One region of the Anabaena sphaerica FACHB-251 genome, then DNA from elsewhere that is predicted to be linked to it. Evidence: predicted binding sites of a transcription regulator. Region 1 holds the regulator's gene; each other region holds the start of a gene.
What was found. Region 1 encodes HrcA, which represses chaperone genes, less so after heat shock. Its sites were predicted from a motif close to TTAGCACTCNNGANTCNNGAGTGCTAA; they were not measured.
Positions count from the first base shown of each region.

Region 1 (5,827 bases):
GACTTTTAAAGTGTAGTTATGTTTATCTCCAGGGTTAAATGTACCTACCCAAAGCTGATAAATGCCTTTTTTCCAGTTGCGATCGCTCACACTAGCGTCTTTACTTCTTCCGGTATCGTCACCGCACCGAATTGTTGCATCATCTGGTCCTTTGATAAATACAGTGGTATCTTTACCACCGCTGTTAATTAATACTGTCAATTTATCAAAGTCTTTTTCTAAAATGAGGATGTGATCAGGTTTGGGATCACCAAAACCAATACACACTTTTTTATCGCGATCGCGGTTACTCATGGCAGACAAGGAATAAGAACCCCCTGTATAACCAGATGCAGTTCCCTGTCCTGGTTGAAAACCTGGTGATAGTTTAATAGTTCCAAAATTTGCTGTCTGGGCGGCTACAGGTGTCGCTATCATAGCGGCAATTGCAGCTAACAGCCAGCTACACCGAAATTGAAGCCAAAGGCGACGATATTTCATAGCGCGATCCCAAATGTTTTTTGTAACTCTGTATACTTATTTTATCTAAAAAAATAGCTAATGAGTAGTGCTTAGATCACGCTTTAGGGTGACACAAAATAAGGTTTGGGATGTCCAGATACCCGACTTCTTTGAGAAGTCGGGTATCTAACTTGTCTAACTTGTCTAACTTGTCAGAAAATAATTTAGTGAGCAAGCTGGAAGAAGACACCACCTTTGAGGGTTCCTGGATCAGTGCTATAACTACTGACTGTAAGCGATCGCAAATTGTCAAACAGTGGTTTACCCAAGACTTCCACAAATTTAAGTAGGGGTTGTTGAAGTTCTAGAAAGTCCCGGCTTTTTTGCCAGTCAATATATATATAGCCTTGGTTTGGTAAGGGCATGGTGGCAATATTATCCTGAAAGTTGGAATTTTCAATCAGGGGTTGTTGCTGATTGAGGATTTTTTCCATCATCCCTAAGTCAGAGGTGAAAATTTCATAATTATCAACGCTTGTATGCGCTCCCCGGACTTTGGCCTCAACATTTACAGATGCTTCTTTTTGAGTGGCTGTTAACTCTGTCCAAGCGGCAATTTTTTGGTTATTGAGAGTAAGAGAAGTAACATTAAAACCGCTGTTGGTAGCAATGCGGTCTAACTTCGCTATACCTTGTTCTAACGGCGGTGATTTTTCCACTACAAACACCCAATTAGGGTTTATATTTGCTTGATTGGGTAAAATTGCCAGGGCATATTCTCCTACTACCAAACTGAAAATATCCTCACTAAAATTTAAACCCCAGCGTTTTTGTACATCCACCAAAGGTTGCACCCAACGAGAAATAGCCTCTTGCGAAGAACCATAGATAGTTGCTGTTCCTTGTCTCCAGAGTTTTGCTAAATCGCTGTCAGCTAAATTGCTCAAATTTGCGCCAGCGATCGCCAAACCTGCTGATTCTGGAATATACTGCAATGCGCCCACAGGTTTAGATAGTGGCATAGATACAGGGGCAACTTTCGACGCAGTTAAAAACGTACTTTCTGCCTGCAATCCTTGGGGATTTAATACCAAAGATAGAATTTGGCTGTTATAAGTTGATTCTGCCAATTCTAATCCTTGCCATTGTGCCACCGTAGGCAGATTGAAGAAAGCTACAGCTACAGCATTTTTGGGTAATTCTTTGATAGCTTTTTGATATTGGGAAGAACTGCTCAAATTCAAATTTGGTGCTTGAACATTATTAATCGCTTCTCGCAGCACCTTAATATCATTAGCAAACAAGACAAAGTTCTCAACAACCGCACCAGCTAAACTATTTTGGATTTTAGATTTTGGATTTTGGATTTTTATAGGTGTTACTGTTTCGTGATTGTCATAAAGTAATTTCACACCTTTGTATTGTTCAACTTCTAAATTTGCTCCTGCTAAAGTCCGTTTAGAAAATAACAACTCGACAAACTCGCGGCTTTTGGCTGGGTTATCTGTAGCTAGTGCCATCAGATACCCTGGTTGTAATCCATTTTCTGGGTCACGGTCTATATCTTGGCTAGTGACAGCCAATGTAATTTCATTACTTAGCCAAGGTTTAATATCATCTTGAAAATCTATATTAGTTTTTGCCAATAAACTGTTTTTGAGCTTGGAAATTTCTCCTTGTTGTTCTAGTGACTGCAAACCTTCGGGATTGACTAGCAAGGACACCATTACAGGTGACAACTTCGACACAAATATAGCAGCCCCTGGTTGAGAGTTGGGGGTGCTGAGATTGGCTGGACTTTTGGCAAAAAACCAGTAAAATCCAGCAATAGCAATCAGTAGCAGGGCAATGACACCAGCTACCAAGAAACCAAAAAATGAGCGTTGACTGTTCACTTAAACCTATTTCCCAGCTTTTCTGCCAACATGAATAGTATGACAAATCTAGGATTTTTTAGAAAAACTGCATGACTGCTCAATCTTTTAGCGAAATTAACGTTCAGCAACTAGCGCAACGCCTAGCACAAGCTGATCCTGAACTACAATTAATTGATGTACGCGAACCTCAAGAACTGGCATTAGCACAAATTAATGGTTTTGTCAATCTACCTTTGAGTGAATATGAGCAATGGAACGGTGAAATTTCCACGCGTTTTGATGCCAACGCAGAAACTATGGTGCTGTGTCATCACGGAGTTCGTTCTGCTCAGATGTGTCAGTGGTTAGTAGCCCAAGGATTTACAAATGTTAAAAATATTACGGGTGGCATTGCGGCTTACTCTATATTAGTTGATCCTTCAATTCCTCAGTATTAGGCACTGGGGACTGAGGATTGGGGACTGGGGATTGGAGACTGGGGATTGGAGACTGGGGATTGGAGACTGGGGATTGGAGACTGGGGACAGGGTAACAAATTCTTACCAATCACCAATTACCAATCACCAACTTGATCTTAGTCAGTAATGTGACTGTAATCCAATTACAATTTCGTATCTAAAAATACAACTTTGCTAATAAATATTATGAGATAATATGGTAAATAGATGAGAATTTATCTTCTTTTGTGCTAACCGATAGGATGTATTATTAATTACGCGCAAAATAAATTCTCAAGGGAAGCTTTGCACTCAAATAATATAGTATAAATATATAATTTACGATCTTTCATTAATTAATAATTAATCTTTTTTGCGGTTTCAGCCACAAGATTTTTTTCCACCTTTGCTTAAAATTTGCCTTCAGTAAAACATATTCTATGCAAGTCCATCTGACAAATCGACAACAACATATACTTTGGGCAACTGTACGCCATTATATTGCTACAGCAGAACCAGTTGGTTCTAAAGCTCTAATTGAGGAATTTGATCTTGGTGTCAGTTCCGCTACCATCCGCAATGTTATGGGTGTTTTGGAAAAATCGGGGTTACTTTACCAACCACACACTTCTGCGGGGAGAGTACCTTCTGATTCTGGTTATCGTATATATGTTGACAAGTTGATGAAACCGTCGGAAGTATTAGCTAAAGAGGTTGAATCAACATTACAACAGCGTCTACATTGGGATGATTGGAGCTTAGAAGCTTTGTTACAAGGTGCGGCACAAATATTGGCAACATTAAGCGGCTGCATTACCTTGATTACAATGCCCCAGGCTAATACAGCACAGTTAAGACATTTGCAACTTTTGCAAGTCGAAGCTGGAAAAATTATGCTGATTGTGGTGACTGATGGTTATGAGACACATTCCAAGGTAATGGATCTGTTTACAGCATCATCAGAAACTAAACCGGAAGCAGAGGTGATTGATCGAGAATTACAAATTGTTTCTAACTTCCTAAACAGTCATTTGCGTGGCTGTACTTTGTTGGAATTAGCCCAGCTTGACTGGAGTGAATTAGATCAGGAGTTTCAACGCTATGGTGAATTCTTAAAAAGTTCCTTGACAGAATTACTCCAACGTGCAGTTGCTCCCACTGCGACACAAATTATGGTGCGGGGTGTGGGAGAGGTGTTACGTCAACCGGAGTTTGCTCAAATACAGCAAGTACAAACAATTATGCACCTGTTGGAAGAAGAGCAAGAACAATTATGGCGGTTAATATGTGAAGAACCGGAAGTTGAGGAAACGGGTAAAGCCAGGGTAACGGTGCGTATTGGTGCAGAAAACCCCTTAGAACCGATTCGGACTTGTTCTTTGATTTCTTCTAGCTATCGTCGGGGTTCTGTAACGGTGGGAAGTGTAGGTGTTTTGGGACCAACTCGGTTAGACTATGAAAATGCGATCGCTGTTGTAGCCGCAGCAGCAGATTACCTTTCAGAAGCTTTTAGTCAAACTGCGTAAACTGCATTATTTATGTTGAGAAAAATCTCTTTTGGTTTATTATGGCTAGGATTTGTTTCCTATGCCTTTTTCTTTGCTCCTCCTGATAATTTCCCAGAAACTTTAGAGTTAATTAAAAATCTCTCTACAGGAAATTGGCAAGGTATTAATCCGGTAATAATTGCTTTATTTAATATTATGGGTATCTGGCCTTTAATATATAGTTCAGTATTATTTATTGATGGAAGAGGGCAAAAAATCCGCGCTTGGCCATTTGCGACTGCTTCCTTTGCAGTTGGGGCTTTTGCACTTTTACCGTATTTAGCTTTAAGAGAACCAAATCAAGAATTTGTAGGGCAAAAAAATCTATTTCTGAAAATATTTGATTCTCGTATTACAGGAATATTATTAACTTTAGGTGCTGGTGTTTTAGCTGCATATAGTTTACAAGGAGATTGGACTAATTTTGTCCAACAATGGCAAACCAGCAGATTTATTCATGTAATGAGTTTAGATTTTTGTATGTTGAGTTTATTATTTCCAACTTTGTTAGGAGATGATATGACGCGACGGGGTTGGAAGGATAATCAATTATTTTGGTTATTTGCTTTAATTCCTTTTTTTGGTGCGTTGATTTATTTGTGTGTGCGGCCGTCTGTGAAGGAAGTGGATGTAGAATTAACAGATAAACAGCAAGCAACATTGATAAAATAATTTCACATCTGAGTTGTTTTAGAACTATGATTAAAGCAATTGGTTAGATAGTTTAAGTTCAAGCAATATGTTAATTAGATTCACCGTAGAAAATTTTCTATCCTTTAACAAAAGGGTAGATTTTAATATGATTGCTTCAAATGATACTCACCATAGTCATCATATAGTTGGAGGAGATTCAGAAGAATCAATCAAGTTATTAAGATCGTCAATTATATATGGTGCTAATGCTTCGGGAAAATCTAATCTTATTAAAGCTATGAAGTTTGCGAAAGACTTTATAGTTAATGGAGTAGAGAAAAATAAAAACATAAATATTGATAACTTCAGACTAGATAAAACCTGTTTTCATAAACCTTCAAGGTTTGAATTTGAGTTTAGATATCAAAATAAACAATATGCTTATGGATTTTTAATTGATAAACATAAAATTCATGAAGAATGGTTATTTGAAATTGGGTTAAATCTAGAAAAAGCTATCTATGAAAGAATAGATAAAAAAATAAAATTTAACTTCCAGCATGAGTTATTTTTCAATATTTCTGAATATGAAAAAAATAGACTTGCTTATGAAGCTGATGGTACAAGAGAGAATTTATTATTTATTACTAACAGTCAAGAGCGTGATATTAAACAATTGGAAAATCTATATAAATGGTTTAGTAATGTTTTGACAATTATCTTTCCAAATGATAAACCTCTTGCATTACCTTTTCTGAATCAACAAGTTCAAGATTCTTTGAGTAAATTTTTATCATCATTAGATTTGGGGATAAAAAAAATTAGTATTACGGAAACTCCTTTAGAAGATGACAAAGAAATAGCAGCAGATGATAAAGATGAAATAAAAAAA
Region 1 is NZ_JACJQU010000002.1:231,980-237,806, reverse strand. It holds gene H6G06_RS04765 (hypothetical protein) at 1-480, opposite strand, end outside; gene H6G06_RS04760 (DUF3352 domain-containing protein) at 666-2,336, opposite strand; gene H6G06_RS04755 (rhodanese-like domain-containing protein) at 2,408-2,755, shown strand; gene hrcA (heat-inducible transcriptional repressor HrcA) at 3,196-4,281, shown strand; gene H6G06_RS04745 (DUF2834 domain-containing protein) at 4,294-4,974, shown strand; gene H6G06_RS04740 (AAA family ATPase) at 5,102-5,827, shown strand, end outside.

Region 2 (5,827 bases), on a different contig from region 1:
CCTACCATGAATTTGAAGTAATTCGACTGTGGGAACAACCAACCGAGCAATTTATGACTTTACCGGGTTTATTGCCCTTTGCAGTGCTAAGTCAGACAAAAGAGCCTAAAATAGTATTAAGCCAAGTGGCCAAAGCAGTTGAAGCAATCACCGAACAAAAGTTACAAAGAAATATAGCTGCTGCTAGTAGCATTTTAGCAGGGTTAGTCTTAGAGAAAGAAGTGATCAAGAAGATTTTCAGGAGTGAGATTATGCGCGAATCAGTCATTTATCAAGAAATTCTGGAAGAAGGTAAAGCCGAAGGTAAAGCCGAAGGTAAAGCCGAAAATGCTAGAAACGTGGCTATAAATTTACTGCGAATGGGCATGAGTTTACAACAAATTGCCGAAGTGACAGAGTTATCTATTGAGCAAGTTCAGGATTTACAAAAGGAAATTCAAGCATCTTAATTGATTTAGATCCCCGATTTCTTCAAGAGGTCGGGGATCTGCTTATTCACGCTGCATATTCCAGCCTAAATACTTAAATGATCCCCAAATCACCATAAAATAATTAACGCCGTATCTCCACATATTCTGAAAAATAAAATGACATTATTACAGGGTCAAGTTGCAATTGTCACAGGTGCATCACGAGGAATCGGACGAGCGATCGCTCTCCAACTAGCATCCCAAGGCGCAAAAGTAGTAGTTAACTACGCCAGTTCTAGCACAGCAGCGGATCAAGTAGTAGCAGAAATTACAGCAGCAGAAGGAGAAGCCATAGCCCTCCAAGCAGATGTTTCTCAATCAGATCAAGTAGACACACTGATAAATACAACCTTAGACAAATTTAAACGCATTGATATCTTAGTCAACAATGCAGGCATTACCCGCGATACCTTGTTATTACGGATGAAGTTGGAAGAATGGCAAGCCGTCATAGACCTAAACCTGACAGGTGTATTTTTATGTACTAAAGCCGTCAGTAAAATCATGCTCAAACAACGTTCAGGCAGAATTATCAACATTTCCTCCGTCGCCGGACAAATGGGCAACCCTGGGCAAGCCAATTACAGCGCCGCTAAAGCAGGAGTTATCGGCTTTACCAAAACCGTCGCTAAAGAACTAGCTACTCGTGGGATCACCGTCAACGCCGTCGCTCCCGGCTTTATTACCACCGACATGACCAGCGATATTAAAGCCGAAGGAATTTTACAATACATTCCCCTTGGTCGTTTTGGTCAACCAGAAGAAATTGCAGGTATGGTGAGGTTTTTAGCAGCTGATCCCGCCGCAGCTTACATCACAGGGCAAGTCTTTAACGTCGATGGCGGCATGGTCATGTAATTAGTAATTACAGCAGGAGTCAGGAGTCAGGAGTCAGGAGTAAAACTGGCTTTGTGTATAGGTTTCAATTTAGATTCTGGATCTCATTGATCTGCAATCTGCTGTAAATAAATAATTATGAATCATGAATGATTCTCTGCCAGATAGTAAAACCCAACAGCAAGATAATACTAATGGCAGAAGCCAACATCACGGATAAAGTCATACCTTGTATTCTCATGGCCAGCAAGTTAAAAAACAAAGTAACTGACCACAGAGTAAAAGCCGCGTGACGTTGGGATAAACCCCAAGCCAGCAAGCGGTGATGCAGGTGGTCTTTACCAGGGGTACTCAGGGGGTTTTTTCCGGCTAAAAGTCGCCGCACAAACACCTGAGTCGTATCTAACACTGGCAACATCAGAAATAAAACTGTCGGTACAAGAGCATAAACTGTACTTTGTTGCAATTTGCCTAAAATGCTAGTTGCTGCTAGTACATAGCCAAAAAAGTATGCTCCAGCATCACCCATGATGATACGTGAAGGGTGGAAATTGTGGCGTAAAAAGCCCAGTGCTGCACCTCCCAAAGCAGCTAATACTAAGGTTGCGGCTGCTCGATTATCAAATTGAGCAGAAACCCCCAACAAACTCATAGCAGTAATAAAACTGATCCCACCAGCTAAACCATCCATACCATCCATCAAATTAATGGCATTGGTAATACCTACTACCCACAATACAGTCAAAGCCATTGATAATAGTGAGTCGATAGGTGTACCAAACATGACTTTGATGCTAATGCCATTGGCCACCAGCAACAATGCCGTGATCATCTGCGCCCACAAACGGACAGAAGGAGGTAAACCAAATTGATCATCAATAAAGCCAACCAAAACCAGAATAGAACCCCCTAACAAAATCGTTAGTACCTGAGCCAATACGCCTTGGAGTTCAATAGGTCGTAACAGACTAGCTAATACTAAAGCGGCAATAACGCCGGCATAGATAGCCAAACCGCCGGCATTAGGTAAAGGTTCTCGGTTAAGTCGTCGGGCGTTCGGTTGATCAGCCCAACCTACCCGCAGAGCAAACTGACGGATAGCGGGAATCAAACGCCAAGTTACAAGCCAAGCCAAAATAAAAGTAAATACTACAGCCAACCAGCCGGTGCCGCTAGGGTTAGCAATACCAAGAGACTTAAGGGAGTTGTCTAAAATCATCTCCCACTTCAACCATTACTGCTAGTGTCCAAAATGAGCATCAATAATGAGCATCAACTGTAATATTAATCAATTTTTTATTGGTATTTGTTAAATTGAATAACTGAAGCAGTTAGCACTCTTGACCTGTGAGTGCTAAATTGTCTAATGGAAGCGATAGAGAAATAAAACATGGCTAAGATTATTGCATTTGATGAAGAATCACGGCGGGCGCTAGAAAAGGGCATTAACGCCCTGGCAGATGCGGTAAAAATCACCTTGGGACCAAAAGGCCGCAACGTCCTGTTAGAAAAAAAATTTGGTATACCCCAGATTGTCAACGATGGTATCACCGTTGCCAAGGAAATTGAACTAGAAGATCCTTTAGAAAATACTGGCGCTAGACTCATCCAAGAAGTGGCATCTAAAACCAAGGATGTAGCTGGAGATGGTACTACAACTGCTACGGTTCTAGCACAGGCCCTAGTCAAAGAAGGACTCAAGAACGTAGCCGCAGGTACAAACCCCATTGCCTTAAAGCGGGGTATGGATAAAACCGTTGATTTCTTGGTGCAAGAAATTGCCAAAATAGCCAAGCCAGTCGAAGGCAGTGCGATCGCTCAAGTTGCCACAGTTTCTGCTGGTAACGATGAAGAAGTCGGTAATATGCTGGCACAAGCTATGGAAAAAGTCACCAAAGATGGTGTCATCACGGTTGAAGAATCCAAATCCTTAACTACCGAACTCGAAGTAGTAGAAGGGATGCAAATTGACCGTGGTTATATTTCTCCCTACTTCATCACCAACAACGACCGGATGACAGTGGAATTTGAAAACGCCCGCATCCTGATTACCGACAAAAAAATCAGCGCCATTCAGGATTTAGTACCTGTACTGGAAAAAGTCGCTCGTTTAGGTCAGCCTTTATTGATCATTGCTGAAGATGTAGATGGTGACGCTTTAGCAACTTTGGTAGTTAACAAAGCACGGGGAGTTTTAGCTGTTGCAGGTATTAAAGCTCCTGGTTTTGGTGAACGTCGCAAAGCCTTATTACAAGATATTGCCATTCTCACCGATGGACAGATGATTTCTGAAGAAATCGGTTTGAGCTTGGATACCGCTACTTTGGAAATGCTGGGTACAGCCCGGAAAATCACCATTGACAAGGAAAATACCACCATTGTCGCTGGTAGTGACAACAAACCAGAAGTGCAACAGCGCATTGCTCAAATTCGTAAGCAGCTGGAAGAAACTGACTCCGACTACGATTCCGAAAAACTCCAAGAACGCATTGCCAAGTTAGCTGGTGGTGTGGCAGTAATTAAAGTTGGTGCAGCCACAGAAACCGAACTCAAAGACCGCAAACTGCGGATTGAAGACGCACTCAACGCCACCAAAGCCGCAGTGGAAGAAGGTATCGTTCCTGGTGGTGGTACAACCTTAATCCACCTGTCTACAAAAGTAGATGATATTAAGGGCAGCCTTGATCCTGAAGAACAAATTGGCGCTGAGATTGTGCAGAGAGCATTAGAAGCGCCTTTACGCCAAATTGCAGACAACGCTGGTGCTGAAGGTTCTGTCATTGTCTCTAAAGTTAAAGAAACCGATATTAATATCGGCTACAACGCTGCTACCGGAGAATTTGAAGATTTAATTGCCGCAGGTATAATCGACCCTGCTAAAGTTGTCCGTTCCGCATTGCAAAACGCCGCTTCTATTGCGGGTATGGTTTTAACCACCGAAGCGATTGTTGTCGAAAAGCCTGAAAAGAAAGCTGCTGCTCCTGATGCTGGTATGGGCGGCATGGGCGGCATGGGTGGTATGGGCGGTATGGGCGGTATGGGCGGTATGGGCGGCATGGGTATGTTCTAATCACCGCTTCCCCAAATAAATTTTAATTTTTTTACAGTTTGTCTTGACAAAACAAGGCAAACTGTTTTTTATACAGGGAGACAAATCAGGTCAAAAGTCATGCATTGAAAAGTCAAAAGTCAAAATTGATAATGGAAAATAACTTCTTCCTGCCTCCTGCCTCGTTCCCTATTCCCTGACAACTGCAATAGGTACAATTTGATGATTAAAAAATTTCGCCGTCTTCCTCAAGTTATAACTAAACAATCTTTCACGGAATATTATCATCAACCAGGAACTCCCCCAGGAACCATAATTATTGATGAAAATGCTGAACAACCAAATATTCTTTTGATTGACTACAACCAAACTGATCTGATTCGTCAACAAATAACTAACCCAGAAGATTGCGTCAATTATTTGGATACAGAATCTGTTTCTTGGGTGGATGTACAAGGTTTAGGTAATAGAGATATCTTGGAACGCTTGGGTAAAGTTTTTGAGTTGCATCCTCTAGTTTTAGAAGATGTGGTAAATATGGCAGAACGTCCAAAAATTGAGGACTATGAAGACCAATTATTGATTATCGCTCGGATGGTAGTACCCAAGGAAAGAAGTTATGGTTTTCATAGTGAACAAGTGAGTTTTGTTTTAGGAAAACATTATTTACTTACAGTTCAAGAAGAAGCAGAATTTGATTGTTTTGATGGAGTCAGAACACGAATTGCTAAAAATAAAGGTACAATTCGCAAACAAGGAGCAGATTATTTAGCTTATGCTTTATTAGATGCAATTATTGATGGTTTTTTTCCAGTTCTAGAACTCTATGGAGAACGCATTGAAGAATTAGAGGAAGAAGTAATAGTTAAACCTACTCCGCAAACATTACAACAAATTCACCAAATTCGACGAGAATTATTACAATTGCGTCGTGCGATTTGGCCTCAAAGAGATGCAATTAATTCTTTGATTAGAGACAGTAGTGAAATAATTAGTGACGAAGTACGAATCTATCTGCGAGACTGTTATGATCATGCAGTGCAAGTGATGGATATGGTGGAAACTTATCGAGAATTAGCATCGGGATTAATGGATGTCTATCTTTCCGCAGTTAGCAATAAAATGAATGAAATTATGAAGTTCCTAACTGTAGTTTCATCAATTTTTATTCCTCTAACTTTTGTAGCTGGAATATATGGGATGAATTTCAATACTGAAAAATCACCATATAATATGCCGGAATTAAATTGGTATTTGGGTTATCCCCTATGCTTGGGATTGATGGCCTTAATTGCTGGTATGTTAATATTCTTGTTTTGGCGACGGGGTTGGCTGGCAGATTCATGGCATATTAAGCAAAAATAAGGATTAAAAACTTTACAGGGAGTTATTTGCAGTTTTATGGCAGTACAAAGTAGTGATCAAAATCTAATTGTTTTGACAGTTTATATTCTGGGAATATATTACACAT
Region 2 is NZ_JACJQU010000001.1:270,064-275,890, reverse strand. It holds gene H6G06_RS01105 (Rpn family recombination-promoting nuclease/putative transposase) at 1-449, shown strand, start outside; gene fabG (3-oxoacyl-[acyl-carrier-protein] reductase) at 588-1,328, shown strand; gene H6G06_RS01095 (MraY family glycosyltransferase) at 1,444-2,526, opposite strand; gene groL (chaperonin GroEL) at 2,698-4,377, shown strand; gene corA (magnesium/cobalt transporter CorA) at 4,579-5,721, shown strand; gene H6G06_RS01080 (hypothetical protein) at 5,758-5,827, shown strand, end outside.
Region 2: groL (chaperonin GroEL) is a predicted target of HrcA. The motif match lies at 2,639-2,665, and genes of this name have one in related genera.

Region 3 (5,827 bases), 140 kb from region 1:
CAGATTACTTAATTAGTAATTAGTCATTAGTCAGTGGTTAATTTATTCCCTGTTCCCTGTTCCCTGTTCCCTACAAGCAGCCTGTATAAATAATTTTCGGTGATATCTGGGTTGGAATATAGCAATTGAGGAAAGTATCATAAAACATGAATTATGAAGTTGGACTTGAAAAAATCCATAGGCTTCACAATTCAGGTTCTATTAGCTCTCAAACTGAAGTCAAGATCAAATAACTGATTTGAGCTTTGAGTTATGGTATCTTAACTCAAAACTCAAAACTTCAGAAATCAATCAGTAGAGCATTTAAGCCATTTGATTTTCAATCGCCCACCGTGCTAATTCTGTACGGTTGTGGAGATTGGTTTTACCCAACATATTGGAAACATGGCTTTCAACCGTGCGCTGGCTGACATTTAATTCTTCAGCGATTTCCCGGTTAGCTAAACCCCTAGCCACAAACTGAACTACTTTCAGTTCGGTTGGGGTCAACTGCACATCAAAGGGAACTTGGATACGGGAACCGTTTTCCCCTCCCTTGGTTTGATGTTCTTTCCAACGGATAGTTTGCTTAAGTGAGGATTCTACTTGTGCTACGAGTTCTTCTGGTTCAAAGGGCTTGACCATGTATACATCAGCACCTTTATTCAGACCTTTAACTCGGTCTGCACTTTGCCCCTTAGCTGACAGGAAGAGAACAGGTATCCAGCTGGTGCGTTCATTTTGCCGCACTTGTTCCACAAAAGTGTACCCGTCCATTTCCGGCATCATCACGTCACAGATGATCATGTCTGGAACATCATGTTCTAAAATATCCAGAGCTTCTCGTCCATTTTCGGCCGTGATGACTTCGTATCCCCGGAATTCTAAGTAATCCTTCACCAGCAAGATGAGGTTAGGGTCATCATCAATCAATAGAAGTCGTTTGTGATCTTTCATGCTGGACTCTTTCATAGCAGTGGCACTTGTCGCGCTTAGATCCATCAAAGGCTTGAATAGTTATCCTCTATGGTGGATTATGTGAGATGTTGTGCAAAACAAAACTTACACAAATTGTTCATGGTTGGGGCGTATCGGAATACACCCTAGAACATTTTGTTGTTTGCTTCCTGCTTCCACCAAGCCCGTTGCCGGGTTCTTGTCCACAGGCGTAAATTCCGCGCTGGCCGCACGTACTGGTTTTCCCACTTAACTTGCCTTTGTTGCTTGTTTTTGTGAAAGTGGTGGTCACTCTTAACATACTACTAGTAACTTAATGGCAAAAGTCTAGTAAGGATACGGAGAGCAATAGTATTTATAATGCGCTATTATATATTCCTTTGAAAGAAGCGGGCTAAAAAACCTGATTAAATCATAATCCGTCTGGTTGACAAGTTCAGTGTTTAGCTAAAGATGACCCTAACTGACAACTCACCCGCACTTTCATTTGTTTACTGTTGCTCTACTGTATCCTTTGGATGTTAAGCCTCTATCAGAGGTTCACAAGAAACCAAGGAAGTTTCTGGCAAAGGATGGGTTTAAAAGCCTTGTGCTTCAACCACCATGATGCCAATTAAGTGTTCTGGGATGATCCGCTCAATGACTTCCGGTTTTGTTTGGCTATACCAGACCCCATCTGGGTAAACTACCATTATCTGCCTAGAACAACAAATACGCAAGCAGTTGGTTTTATCTCTGAGGATACAAATCGGATAACTCTCATGCAGCTGGTCGAGATGTTGCTCCTTCAGTGACAGTTTCCAGCATTCCCAGGATTCATTCCAGACTAGGCTATTTTGAATCCAAATGAGTAACTGTCTGGTCAGAAAAAACAGAAACCTGTGCTGTGAAAATCTGCCAATCCTAGAGCGTCCACACAAATACTTAGGGCTTTAAGTTCCTTAGCTTTAGTAGTTTTGGGGATTGGAGGGCTGTTTTGACTCACTGTATTGTTACTCATCATTAAGCGGTTCCCTGATTACAGTTCTATAACAATTTCCCAGCTTTGGAAATAAAGTTGTCCATATAAAAATATTCACTACCTACGCAACAGAACCAGACAACTAAAACAATTAGGCATTTATACTTTGGGATTGGTGATTGGGGATTAGGGATTGGTGATTGGTGATTGGTGATTGGGTTATTTACCTCCCCTGCTCCCCTGCTCCCCTGCTCCCCATCTCCCATTCCCTAGTTCGGGAACCCGTACAGAAGAACTTGTTGCCATTTGTCACTGCTTTTCGGTAGATTAGCACTCAGGAGTTGAGAGTGCTAACAAGCGAGCAAAAATTAAAATTATGGCAGCTGTATCTCTAAGCGTATCTACAGTTAAACCTTTAGGCGATCGCGTTTTCGTGAAAGTGACCGCCGCTGAAGAAAAGACCGCAGGTGGTCTGTATTTGCCCGACACCGCTAAGGAAAAGCCCCAAGTAGGTGAAGTAGTAGCCCTTGGACCTGGCAAGCGGAATGATGACGGTAGCCGTCAAGAATTGGAAGTTAAGGTGGGCGACAAGGTGCTGTACTCCAAGTACGCTGGCACCGACGTTAAGCTCGGCACTGAAGAATATGTACTGCTTTCTGAGAAAGACATTCTAGCAGTCGTCAGTTAATTGAGTGGGGAGGGGTCAAACAAGTCAAAAGTCAAAAGTCAAAAGTCAAAATTTTGAGTTGGCAAGCCACACCCCAGCAAATAACTGAAAAACTGACAACAAACTAATAACCAATTCAACAATTACACAGATTATGGCAAAGCGCATTATTTACAACGAAAACGCCCGTCGCGCCCTTGAGCGTGGTATTGATATTCTGGCTGAAGCTGTTGCTGTCACCCTTGGACCAAAAGGTCGTAACGTAGTTCTAGAGAAGAAATTTGGCGCACCACAAATCGTTAATGATGGTGTAACTATTGCTAAAGAAATCGAATTAGAAGACCATATTGAAAACACTGGCGTGGCTCTGATTCGCCAAGCTGCTTCTAAAACTAACGACGCTGCTGGTGATGGTACAACCACCGCTACAGTTTTGGCTCACGCCATTGTTAAAGAAGGCTTGCGGAACGTGGCTGCTGGCGCTAATGCAATTCTGTTGAAGCGCGGTATTGATAAAGCTACTGCTTTCTTGGTAGAAAAAATTGCTGAACACGCTCGTCCTGTAGAAGATTCTAAGGCGATCGCTCAAGTTGCGGCCATCTCTGCTGGTAACGACGAAGAAGTCGGTAGCATGATTGCTCAAGCTATGGACAAGGTGGGCAAGGAAGGCGTAATTTCCCTAGAAGAAGGGAAGTCTATGACCACCGAACTCGAAATCACCGAAGGGATGCGCTTTGATAAAGGCTATATCTCTCCTTACTTCGCTACTGATGCAGAGCGGATGGAAACGGTGTTTGATGAGCCTTACATCCTGTTGACTGATAAGAAAATTGCTTTAGTACAAGATTTAGTACCTGTTCTCGAACAAGTAGCTCGTTCCGGCCGTCCTTTAGTGATTATCGCTGAAGACATCGAAAAAGAAGCTTTGGCTACTTTGGTGGTTAACCGTTTACGCGGTGTGCTGAACGTGGCTGCTGTTAAGGCTCCTGGTTTTGGCGATCGCCGTAAGGCTATGCTAGAAGATATCGCTGTCTTAACTGGTGGTCTACTAATCACTGAAGATGCTGGTTTAAAGCTAGATACTACCAAGCTGGATAGCCTGGGTAAAGCTCGCCGCATCACCATCACTAAGGACAGCACCACCATTGTTGCTGAAGGTAACGATGTTGCTGTTAAGGCTCGTTGCGAACAAATCCGTCGTCAAATGGATGAAACCGAATCTTCCTATGACAAGGAAAAACTGCAAGAGCGTTTGGCTAAATTGTCCGGTGGTGTAGCTGTCGTTAAAGTTGGTGCAGCTACCGAAACCGAAATGAAGGACAAGAAACTGCGCTTGGAAGATGCTATTAACGCTACCAAGGCTGCTGTAGAAGAAGGTATTGTTCCCGGTGGTGGTACAACCTTGGCTCACCTCGCTCCTCAGTTGGAAACTTGGGCTAACAGCAACCTCAAAAATGAAGAGTTGACTGGTGCTTTAATCGTTGCTCGTGCTTTACCTGCTCCTCTGAAGAGAATTGCCGAAAACGCTGGTCAAAACGGCGCTGTAATTGCAGAAAGAGTGAAAGAGAAGGATTTCAACATTGGTTTCAATGCTTCTACCAACGAATTCGTAGATATGTTGGAAGCTGGTATTGTTGACCCTGCTAAGGTAACTCGTTCTGCTCTGCAAAACGCTGCTTCTATTGCGGGAATGGTGTTGACAACCGAATGTATCGTTGTTGACAAGCCTGAACCTAAAGATGGCGCTCCTGCTGCTGGCGCTGGTATGGGTGGCGGAGATTTCGACTACTAAAATCTTTTCTTAGTGTGAATAATGGCCGCTTCCGTTAGGGGGCGGCTGTTTTTTTAGTGTTAATGGTTAATTTTAGTGAAAAAGTCTCAGCTTAATAATATACTGAACAGGATATAGCAGATTTTGAAGAGTTTGAAAAGTTTGCTTCTTTTTTAACTGAAATCGGTATTATTCAATTGCGCGAGAAAGATCAACGCTATAAATTTGCGGATATCTATGTATATGGATTTGAAATGATTCGTCAAGGTGCAGTATAGAAATATTCTGAATACTAACATCGGTTGGGCTATCCTGAAATTATTGTTTCCAATGTTTTTGAGAAAAAACAACAAAAATTACCAAAAAACCAGAAAGAAAAAGCTATCAACTATATGAATAATTTTATTAAACGTAATCAAGAATGAGCATAGTATGAAGAAAATTGAACAACATCAACTCTTGATAGAATAATGATGCAAGACCCCGATTTTCAAGCTAAATTTGCAGCAGGATATCAGGAATTTTTACTATCTGAGTTGTTAATCTCTATTATGGAAAATGATCATATATCCATTGCTCAATTAGCCGAAGAAGTTAATATTTCTCCTGCTGTTATTCAAGATATTTGTTCTGGTCAGCAAAAAGATATGAACATTAGTAATTTTTTACAGATAGTTCAAGGTTGTGGTTATCGTCTTATTCTCGAAAAAGGAGAAGAGCGTATTTCTTTAGTTGCGTAAATTTTAACTTCTCTATTAGAGTATGAGTTGGGTAAAACGGAATCAATATCATCGCTTCTTTAATGATATTTGTCACCATTTTACCCAATCTATAAATATATATAAGGTGATTTAAGTCACTTACAATCATTTATGTAATTGAATATTATTAAATTAACAAATAAATAGTTATTAATTTCAATTATGGCTTTAATTCTTCCAGAGTCAATTTCATCAAATTCTAGTCAAGGTGAAAGAAATTTATTTAGAATACTTAGTAATCAGCTACCAGATAATTTTTCTGTTTGGTATAAACACATTATTGACGGTAAAAAAATTGATTTTATTATTCTTGCTCCTAATTTCGGTCTACTGATTATTCAAGTTATTAATTACCATCCAAATCAAATTCTTGATGTAAATATAGATAATAAAACTATATATTTTTATAAAGAAAATCAAGAATACCATAATATCCAGCCATCTTTTTATTTAGATATTCCTGGAAGAAAAACTCGTAAACGCTCGCAACAAGTTAAGAAGATAGCTGAAATTAATCAATATTCTTGGTGGGAAAATCAAGAATTTTTACAATCCTTGATTACTAAACTGCAACATTATCCAATTCTCAACATAAAAGATATTCATAATAACAATAAATTAGCCATACCTGTGGCACATAGTGTAGTTTTCTCTAACATTACTGAAGAACAAGGACTAAATAAAAATCTTCACAATATACTACCGAAATCTCAAGTAATATACAGAGATGA
Region 3 is NZ_JACJQU010000002.1:87,475-93,301, reverse strand. It holds gene H6G06_RS04110 (hybrid sensor histidine kinase/response regulator) at 1-12, shown strand, start outside; gene H6G06_RS04105 (response regulator transcription factor) at 304-981, opposite strand; gene groES (co-chaperone GroES) at 2,274-2,585, shown strand; gene groL (chaperonin GroEL) at 2,719-4,356, shown strand; gene H6G06_RS04090 (helix-turn-helix domain-containing protein) at 4,806-5,075, shown strand; gene H6G06_RS04085 (3'-5' exonuclease) at 5,259-5,827, shown strand, end outside.
Region 3: groES (co-chaperone GroES) is a predicted target of HrcA. The motif match lies at 2,225-2,251, and genes of this name have one in related genera.